Regions from separate parts of the uncultured Merdimonas sp. genome, predicted to be linked through region 2. Evidence: predicted binding sites of a transcription regulator. Region 2 holds the regulator's gene; each other region holds the start of a gene.
What was found. The regulator HrcA, encoded in region 2, represses chaperone genes, less so after heat shock. The targets are predictions, from matches to a motif close to TGTTAGCACTCNNNNNNNNNGAGTGCTAACA.
Positions count from the first base shown of each region.

Region 1: a site for HrcA is predicted at 2,238-2,268, ahead of ABGT54_RS01725 (Hsp20/alpha crystallin family protein). Genes of this name have one in related genera too.
Region 3: a site for HrcA is predicted at 1,327-1,357, ahead of htpG (molecular chaperone HtpG). Genes of this name have one in related genera too.

Region 1 is NZ_CAWVHE010000003.1:186,009-189,293, forward strand. Features, by position in the region: gene rnr (ribonuclease R) at 1-382, shown strand, start outside; gene smpB (SsrA-binding protein SmpB) at 345-815, shown strand; gene ABGT54_RS01715 (hypothetical protein) at 826-1,074, shown strand; gene ABGT54_RS01720 (Hsp20/alpha crystallin family protein) at 1,152-1,577, opposite strand; gene ABGT54_RS01725 (Hsp20/alpha crystallin family protein) at 1,678-2,139, opposite strand; gene ytvI (sporulation integral membrane protein YtvI) at 2,427-3,285, shown strand, end outside.
Region 2 is NZ_CAWVHE010000013.1:514,702-517,986, reverse strand. Features, by position in the region: gene ABGT54_RS09545 (carbon starvation CstA family protein) at 1-895, shown strand, start outside; gene hrcA (heat-inducible transcriptional repressor HrcA) at 1,155-2,201, shown strand; gene grpE (nucleotide exchange factor GrpE) at 2,264-2,914, shown strand; gene dnaK (molecular chaperone DnaK) at 2,954-3,285, shown strand, end outside.
Region 3 is NZ_CAWVHE010000001.1:126,481-129,765, forward strand. Features, by position in the region: gene htpG (molecular chaperone HtpG) at 1-1,225, opposite strand, end outside; gene ABGT54_RS00620 (FtsX-like permease family protein) at 1,448-3,285, opposite strand, start outside.

The DNA.
Region 1 (3,285 bases), on a different contig from region 2:
CAGTGAGACGGAGCGAAGAGCCGAGGAAGCGGAGCGGGAGACCATCAAGCTGAAAAAGGCGGAATATATGCAGAAGCGGATCGGAAAGGTATATGAAGGCGTGATATCGGGCATTACCAAATGGGGCATGTATGTGGAACTGCCCAATACGGTGGAAGGTCTGGTTCATGTGGTCAGTATGAAGGATGACCACTATGAGTACGACGAGCGAAACTATGAGCTGGCAGGTGTGCGTACCGGCAGGCGTTACCGGCTGGGAGAGCGGATCTGCGTGCGGGTCACCGGCGCGGACCGGCTGCAGAGGACCATTGATTTTGAGATTGCAGAGGAAGGAGAGGAAGACGATGGCAAAGAAAACAGGCATGAAGCTGATCGCCAATAATAAGAAGGCGTATCATGACTATTTCATCCTGGAGACATATGAGGCGGGGATCGCCCTTCACGGAACAGAAGTAAAGTCTCTACGCATGGGAAAGTGCAGCATCAAAGAGGCCTTTATCCGTGTGGAAAATGAAGAAGTGTTTATCTATGGTATGCACATCAGTCCCTATGAGAAGGGAAATATCTTTAATAAAGATCCACTGCGTGTAAGAAAGCTCCTTCTTCACAAGTACGAGATCCGCAAGCTTCTGGGAAAGACCAAAGAAAAGGGTATGACGCTGGTACCCCTGAAGGTATATCTGAAAGACAGCCTGGTAAAAGTAGAGATTGGCCTGGCAAGGGGGAAAAAACTGTATGACAAGCGTCAGGACATTGCGAAGAAAGATCAGCAAAGAGAGGCACAGCGGGACTTCAAGGTCCGCAATTTCGGGTAGGAGGAAGAGTATGGTACCTGTAAAGAAAGAGGATTTAAGAACTCTGGTGACAGAGACTACGAAGGAAGTATATGAGGAGCTGACGCCCCATCTGGTCCAGCTTATCAATCAGACACACCGGAACACCAATCTGACAGAGGCACAGAAGCAGGACGAGATCTCCATACATATGATGGGATATGTGAAATCCTGTACCAATGAGATTATCATTGAGGTGCTGGCAGAGATCCTGGGGCTGGAGGATGAAGACGAGGAATAACAGGATGGCAGTCACAATAAAAAACTACCGGCGGTTTCGTATCGCCGGTAGTTTTTTTAGAACATGAAGAGAAAAAATTATTCGATTGTAATCAGCTTAGGCTGTTCTTCTTCGTGCTGCACTTCTTTTGGGATCTGCAGGGTCAGGACTCCGTCCTTAAAAGCGGCCTTGATGTCGTCCTGGGTAACTTCATCTCCCACATAAAAGCTGCGGTTGCAGGTGCCGGTATATCGCTCTTTGTGAATACATTTTCCGCGGGCGTCTTTTTCTTCCTTGGTCTCATTCTTGTGAGCAGTAATGGTAAGATATCCGTCCTTTAAGTCGGCCTTGATATCTTCCTTTGCATATCCCGGCAGTTCCATTTCTACCATATAGTTGTTGTCTTTTTCGTGGATATCCGTTTTCATAACCTGGCTGGATGTACCGCTGTAAGAGCGGGTGAAGAACGGATCATCAAACATATCGTCAAATAAACTGTTAAAACCTCTGTTTGCAAGTAACATAATAATTACCTCCCTGAATCTGATTTATGATTTTTTGGTTATTGTCTGCATGGATAGAAATTCTATGTGATCGGGGACAGCTTTTGCTGTCCCCGGAATTTTAACCTTCGATCGCGATGCTGTTCCGGGTTTCTACGGCTTTAGCATCTTTTTTGGGGATGCAAAGTTTCAGGATACCGTCCTCAAACTTTGCTTTCACATCGGACTGCTCCACAGCATCGCCTACATAGAAGCTTCTCTGCATTGCCCCGGCATAACGCTCCTTGCGGATATATTTGCCTTTCTTGTCCTGCTCGTCTTTGTCAAGACCCTTGGAAGCGGAGATGGTCAGGTAGCCGTTGTTCAGCTGTACGCTGATCTCATCTTTCTTGAATCCGGGCAGGTCCACGTCCAGTTCATAACCTTCATCGTGTTCCCGGATATCGGTCTTCATCATATTCTTTGCATGCTTTCCATACAATGGGTTTTTGCGTCCGAAGAATTCTCTGTCGAACCGGTCAAATGGGAAATCCATCCAATCATCATCAAATAAGTTTTCTCCAAAAATACTAGGCATCATCATAAGTCATTTCTCCTTTCATTATGAAAACAAATACCATCAGCACTCTTGAAGTTATCTCAAGTGGTTTTCTTTTGTTCTGTATGTACTATAACACATATTGTTAGCAGTGTAAAGAGGTGAGTGCTAAAACTTTTGTGAAAAAAGTGTGAACACATAATACTGTTAAAAAAATGCCGAAATTGCATTCATGTTGTTGACACGTCCGATTATCTCCGATATTCTTAATATTGTGTATTCTTTTATAAAGGAAGGAATAGGCTGATAAAAAAGAGGGGCGGAATCTTGGAATGGAAAAACGGAAAAAATTTATCATAAATTTCTTATATTTTGCAATTATCATTGCCGCGATTTTCTTTGCGCTGCAATTTGCGCTGACATTGCTGTTCCCTTTTGTGGCCGCGCTTTTTATCGCTTATATCTTGAAGCATCCGATCAATTTTATTGCAAGAAAAACAAAAATCCCCAAAAAGCTGGCAGCCGTTCTTATGGTTCTGCTTTTTTACGGCACGATAGGTACCTTTCTTGTGCTTGCCAGCATTCGGGCCTTTTCATTCGCCACCGACCTTGTTCAGCGGCTGCCGTCGATCTTCCGGATCTATATGAATCCGGTGCTGACGGACCTGTTTGATCAGCTGGAACAGGCGCTGGAACAGGCAGATTCCAATATTCTGGATACGGTGGATTATCTGTGGAGCCAGTTTATGCAGTCTCTCAGAAGCATTGTTTCCAATCTGTCGCTGACCAGTATGGAAGCAATCTCAGACGTGGCGTCCTCTTTGCCGATGCTGTTTATTAAGATGCTTCTGATGGTCATCTCTACCTTTTTTATTGCCATGGATTATGAACGGCTGACCGGTTTTTGCATGCGCCAGTTAAACGGGTGGGCCAGAGATATTTTTCTGCAGGTACAGAAGTATGTGGTGGGCACACTGTTTGTGTGTATCCGTTCCTATGCGCTGATCATGAGCATTACCTTTATGGAGTTGTTTCTTGGCCTGTCACTGTTCCGCGTAGATTATGCCCTTCTGATCGCTCTTTGCATTGCGATCTTTGATATCCTTCCGGTGCTGGGGACAGGGGGGATTATGATCCCCTGGGCAGTGATCACGGCGATTCTGGGAGATTATCCGATGGCGTTGAAATTGT
Region 2 (3,285 bases):
AGCGATTCTTTTGTTCTCTGCCATCGGTGTATTTGCCGGGTTGTTTATCAAAGGATACCCGCTGATCAATATCTGGGACAACTGGAACGGCGCGCTGGTGTCTTACGGGGATTATTTTGATGCAAATCATTTTATCCCGATCTTCTTTATCACAGTGGCCTGTGGTATTTTGTCCGGTTTTCATTCCACACAGACGGCGATCATTTCCCGTACGATGAAGAGTGAACGCCAGGGCCGTATGACATTCTATAATATGATGATCCTGGAAGGCTTTATCGCCATGGTATGGGCGGCAGGAGCCATGGGCGTCTACAATCTCGGACTGCAGGCGGCTGACGCGTCTCTTGCGACAGCGACCATTGGAGTAGTCTGCAAGGACATCCTTGGGCCGGTAGGCGGAGTCATCGCTCTTCTGGGCGTGATCGTGCTTCCGATCACTTCCGGCGATACCGCGCTTCGGTCTCTTCGTATGGCAGTGGCGGACGCCCTGCATCTGGATCAGAAAAATGTGGCGAAGCGCTTGAGCCTGGCTGCGATTATCTTTGTACTGGTTGCGGTAATCCTGGTGTTTGCCAAGAGCAACGCGGAAGGCTTCAATATCCTGTGGCGTTATTTTGCGTGGTCAAACCAGAGCCTTTCCCTGTTCGCGTTCCTGGCCATCTCGATCTGGATGTTTGAGAACAACCGGGCAAAGTTTGTCTGGATCCCGCTGATCCCGGGAGCGTGGTACGCATTTGTGACGGTTACATATATCGTGAACGCCAAGATAGGCTTTAACCTTCCCTGGGCGGCTTCCTACGCGATTGGAATCGCGGCTGCGGCCGTATATGCCGGAGCGATCCTCTGGTACGGAAAAAAACGTGCAGCCCGTAAAGCGCAGAAGGAACAGCAGTAATTTGCGGATCGTTTTCTGATAAGAATGACAGCAGAGCATGTTATGTGTGAAAGAATGGTTTCATATATAACATGCTCTTTTTGCGTGATACGCCCGGGAGGGCGGCCGCCGTGCTCGCACGGGCGGGCATCCTTTATTCAAAAGAAAAAAATGAGGAAATGGTGTTGACAAACAAATGGCAGAGTGCTAAATTAATAGTCGAAGATGTTAGCACTCAATTTTAAAGAGTGCTAATAAGCCGAAGGAAGGAGGAACGCGGATGGTAGCGGACCACGGACTGAGCGAGCGGAAGCTAAAGATTCTGCACGCGATCATCCAGAACTATCTGGAGACCGGAGAACCGGTAGGATCCAGGACCATATCCAAGTACACAGATCTGAATTTAAGTTCAGCCACCATAAGAAATGAGATGGCGGATCTGGAGGAACTGGGCTACATCTTACAGCCTCATACGTCCGCCGGACGGATCCCTTCGGACCAGGGCTATCGCCTCTATGTAGATATGCTGATGGAGGAGAAGGAGCAGGAGCTTACGGAGATGCAGGAGCAGATGCTGGAAAAGGCAGACCGCATGGAACAGCTATTAAGCCAGGCTGCGAAGGTGCTGGCAAGCAGCACCAACTACGCGACCATGGTCTCCACCCCCGTAAGCAGCGCCAATAAGCTGAAGTTCATCCAGCTATCCATGGTGGATGAAGAGCAGATTATAGCGGTCATCGTGCTTGGAGGCAATGTGATCAAGAATAAGATCATCAATGTGGAGGAGCCCTTAAGCAATGAAAATCTTCTGAAGTTAAATATGCTTCTGAATACGACGCTGACAGGAATGCCGATCGAGGAGATCAATCTGGGGCTGATCGCCAGGCTGAAAGAACAGGCCGGAATCCACAGTGAAGTGGTGGGCAATGTGCTGGACGCTGTGGCGGAAGTGATCCAGGTGGATAACGAGATGCATATCTATACCAGCGGTGCCACGAACATATTTAAGTACCCGGAGCTCAGCGATAAGCAGAGCGCCCAGGAGATCATCAGTGCGTTTGAAGAGAAGCAGCAGTTAAATGAACTGGTGACCCAGACGCTGGCCAGAGAGGACAACACCGGGATCCAGGTATACATCGGTGATGAAACTCCTGTCCAGAATATGAAAGACTGCAGCGTAGTGACCGCAACCTATGAATTGGGCGAGGGCATGAAGGGAACGATAGGAATTATCGGACCGAAGCGCATGGATTACGAACACGTACTCAAATCCATGAAGCGGCTTCAAAATGAACTGGATCAGATGTTTCATAAGGAAGAAACATAGGAAGTAAAGAAAGAAAGGTGGAAGAACCCTTGGAAAATAAGCAGGAAAAGAGCCAGGAAGAAATGGTAAAGGAAGCCGTGGAAGAGGCAAAAAAAGCGGCGGAAGAGGCCGCGGAAGAAGAGACTGCACAGGAAACTGCGGAAGAGGCAGCTGAAGAGACCGCAGAGGAGACTGCACAGGAAACTTCTGAAGAAGCTTCGGAAGAAGCCGCAGATTCTGAAAAAGCAGAAGAAGGATCCGAAGAAAAGAAGAAATTTTTCGGGAAAAAGAAAAAAGATAAAAAAGAGGAAAAGATCGAGGAACTGACGGATAAGCTGACCCGTCAGATGGCAGAGTTTGATAACTTCCGCAAACGTACGGAAAAGGAGAAATCCCAGATGTACGAAGTAGGCGCGAAAGATATCATAGAAAAGATTCTTCCGGTCGTGGATAATTTTGAGCGGGGACTTGCCGCTGTGACCGAAGAAGAAAAAGACAATGCCTTTGTACAGGGCATGGAAAAAGTTTACAAACAACTGATGACAACACTGGAAGGAATCGAGGTGAAACCCATCGAGGCCGTCGGCAAAGAGTTTGATCCGAATTTCCATAATGCAGTGATGCATGTGGAGGATGAAAACCTGGGAGAAAACATTGTTGCCGAAGAGTTTCAAAAAGGTTACCTGTACCGTGACTCTGTTGTGAGACACAGTATGGTAAAAGTAGCAAACTAACATAAAAAATAGAAATTCATTTTACAGGAGGAATTCAAAATGGGCAAAATTATTGGTATTGACTTAGGAACTACAAATAGCTGCGTAGCCGTTATGGAAGGCGGGCAGCCTACAGTAATCGCAAACACAGAAGGAGCAAGAACCACACCGTCTGTCGTAGCATTTACGAAGACCGGCGAGCGTCTGGTGGGCGAGCCTGCAAAACGTCAGGCTGTTACCAACGCAGAGAGAACTATTTCTTCTATTAAAAGAGAGATGGGCTCTGATTACAGAGTAACGATCGATGACAAGAAGTATTCTCCGCAGGAGATTTCCGCAATGATCCTGCAGAAGCTGAAAGCAGATGCAGAAGGATACCTGGGAGAAAAGGT
Region 3 (3,285 bases), on a different contig from region 2:
TCTTGGTCTTGCACATGCCGGCCAGCTTGTCTGCCACCTTCCTGGCAATATAATCCGCGATCTTATTGACAAATCCGTCATTTTGCAGCGCGCTTCTGGACACGTTCAGCGGCAGGTCCGGGCAGTCGATCACGCCCTTTAATACCATCAGGAATTCCGGGATCACTTCTTTGATATTGTCTGCGATAAATACCTGATTATTGTATAGCTTGATGGTTCCCTCGATAGAGTCATACTCCGTATTGATCCGCGGGAAGTACAGGATTCCTTTCAGATTAAAGGGATAGTCCATATTCAGGTGGATCCAGAACAATGGCTCCTTGTAATCCAGGAACACTTTGCGGTAGAAGTCCTTGTAATCCTCATCGCTGCACTCATTGGGGTGCTTAGTCCACAGGGGATGGATATCGCTTAATGATACCGGGCGCTTCTGGATCTTTACCTTCTCCTTTGCCGGCTCTACCTCTACCATCTCTTTTTCGCCGTTTTCCTTTTCTTTTTCTTCCATTTTGGCGTCTTCATGAATCCGTTCGATCACTACATCGTCATCCTTCAGATCCGCCTCGTCGATGGTTTCGTACTCCGGATCCGCATGTTCTTTGGACAGGAAGATCTCCACCGGCATGAAAGAACAATATTTCTCCAGCACCTCTCTGACACGGTACTCATTGGCAAACTCCAGGCTGTCGTCATTGAGGCAGAGGGTCATGGTTGATCCCACCTCTGTTCTGGAACCTTCATCCATCTCATACTCTGTGCCGCCTTGGCTGACCCAGTGAACCGGCTTCGCGCCTTCTTTATAAGAAAGGGTGTCGATATGCACTTCATCCGCCACCATAAATGCAGAGTAAAATCCCAGTCCGAAGTGGCCGATCATGTCGTCTTCTGTCGTTTTATCCTTATATTTTTCCAGGAACTCTGTGGCGCCGGAAAATGCGATCTGGGTAATATATTCCTCCACCTCATCGGCAGTCATACCAAGACCATTATCTATAAACTTCAGAGTTTTTTCCTCCGGGTTGACTTCCACCCGGATGGCCGGCTTATAGTCGTCCGGAAGCTGGTACTCTCCCATCATATCCAGTTTTTTCAGTTTGGTGATGGCGTCACATCCGTTGGATACCATCTCCCGCACGAAAATATCGTGATCAGAATACACCCATTTCTTTATGATCGGAAATATGTTTTCACTGCTGATTGATAAGCTACCTTTTTTTGCTGCCATCATTATCACTCCTATTATTCTTTGTTTTATCCTTGCGGGAAACCCCCGTTTTTTCCATCTACAGGATATGATAATACCACAGAAAACAATTGTCAACCAAAAATTAGCACTCTTTTTACAAGAGTGCTGACAACCCGTGACTGGTCAGCGCCTGATCCTCCAAAGAAACAAAAGAAAAGGCACCTGCCATGGCAGGTGCCCGCTTCCTGGTCCACTCTTCTTCTATTCTATGCTTTTCAGTGATTCTACCATGTCGATTTTCCGAAGTTTATAAAACATAACGAAGTTCACGATCATGGAGAACACGATGGTAAATGCCAGGCTGTACAGATAGCTGGATGGATGAATGATCCGTCCGAACATGGCTGCATCCACTTCTACGGTCTCGATCACAAATAAATGCAGCACCTTTCCCAGCAGGGCGCCCACGCCGGCGCCGATAAAGGTCAGGAGAATGTTCTCCCGATAAACATATTCTGCCACCTCCAGATCGTAAAAGCCCAGAACCTTCAGCGTTGCAAGCTCTCTTTGCCGCTCCGTGATGTTAATGGTATTCAGATTGTAAAGCACTACAAACGCCAGCATTCCGGCGGAGATGATCAGAACCACAATGACCAGATTCAGACTGCCCAGCATATCATCCAGCTGTTTTTCAATGTCGTGCATATAAGTAACGCTTAAGACTTCATCTCTGGATACAATCCGTTCTCCGGCCTCCTCCATCTCATCTTTTGTATAGGACGGATCCATCTGGAACAGGATGCAGTTGTACTGCGGCGGCTCTCCGGTGACTTCTTCATAGTACGCAGGCGTCATATAAATATAATGAGCCATGTAGTTTTCGCAGATATGCTCAATCTTCAGTTCGTGCGTTCCGCCGTCGTCATCTTCCAAAAGGAGTGTATCTCCTGCTTCCGCGTCCAGAAGCTTCGCGGTCTTTTCGCTGATGATGGCTCCGTGGTCGGACAGATGGTATTCTTCATCGCTGACTCTGTCGTGGAAACTGAAATAATTTCCCACCTGGTCTGTATCTGCCAGGATCGTCAGATATGCTTCGTGTTCATGTCCCGCGTTTTCCAGGGTCACATTCATCATATAGGCGTTGATATGACGGGTGACATCCGGGTCCTCTTGCATAAATTCATCCAGGCACTCCCGGTCTTCTTCTGTAACGTCATCCTGCAGATACGCGCTTCCGTCATAGGTCTGGATCTCTTCATACTGAAGGTCTGCAATCTCATAAATAGAATCCCGAAGTCCAAACCCTACCAGCATCAGGCCCATACAGCCTCCGATCCCGAAGATTGTCATAAAAAACCGCTTCTTATAGCGCATCAGGTTCCGTACCGTAGACTTCCAGGTAAAATTAAGCCTCCTCCAGACCGGTGTCACCCGTTCCAGAAATACCCGTTTCCCGATCTTGGGCGCAGGCGGCCGCATAAGGACTGCCGGCTGGTCTCCCAGCTCTTTATAGCAGGCATACCAGGTTGCGATCATGGTACAGGCAAGGGCTGCTGCCGAAGCCATTCCCGCATAACTCCAGTCATAAGGCACCAGGATCTCCGGAATGTGCTGATACAGGATACCATAAGCATATATGATGATATAGGGCAATACTTTCTCGCCAAACAGCACGCCCAGGATGCTGCCTCCTACCGTCGCGATCAGGGCGTATCCCAGATATTTTGCAGCGATCGTGAACCGGTCATATCCCAGCGCCTTCATGGTTCCGATCTCGATTCTTTGTTCTTCCACCATCCGGGTCATACTGGTCAGACTGATCAGTGCAGCCACCAGGAAGAAGAGTACCGGGAACACTCTTCCCAGGGCCCGCATCCGGTCTGCGTTCTCTCCATACCCGTCATATTCGGGAAGACTCCCCCTGTCATTGATGTACCAGGTGGGATCCTCTATCTTTTCCAGCTCTTCTCTTGCATCTGCAAGCTCTTCCCTTGCATCTGCAAGCTCTGCTTCCGCCTCTGTCTTTCCTTCTTCGTATTCCTGCTTTGCATCCGCAAGCTCAGTCTCGCTCTCCTGGATCCTGGCCTCTCCATCCTCCA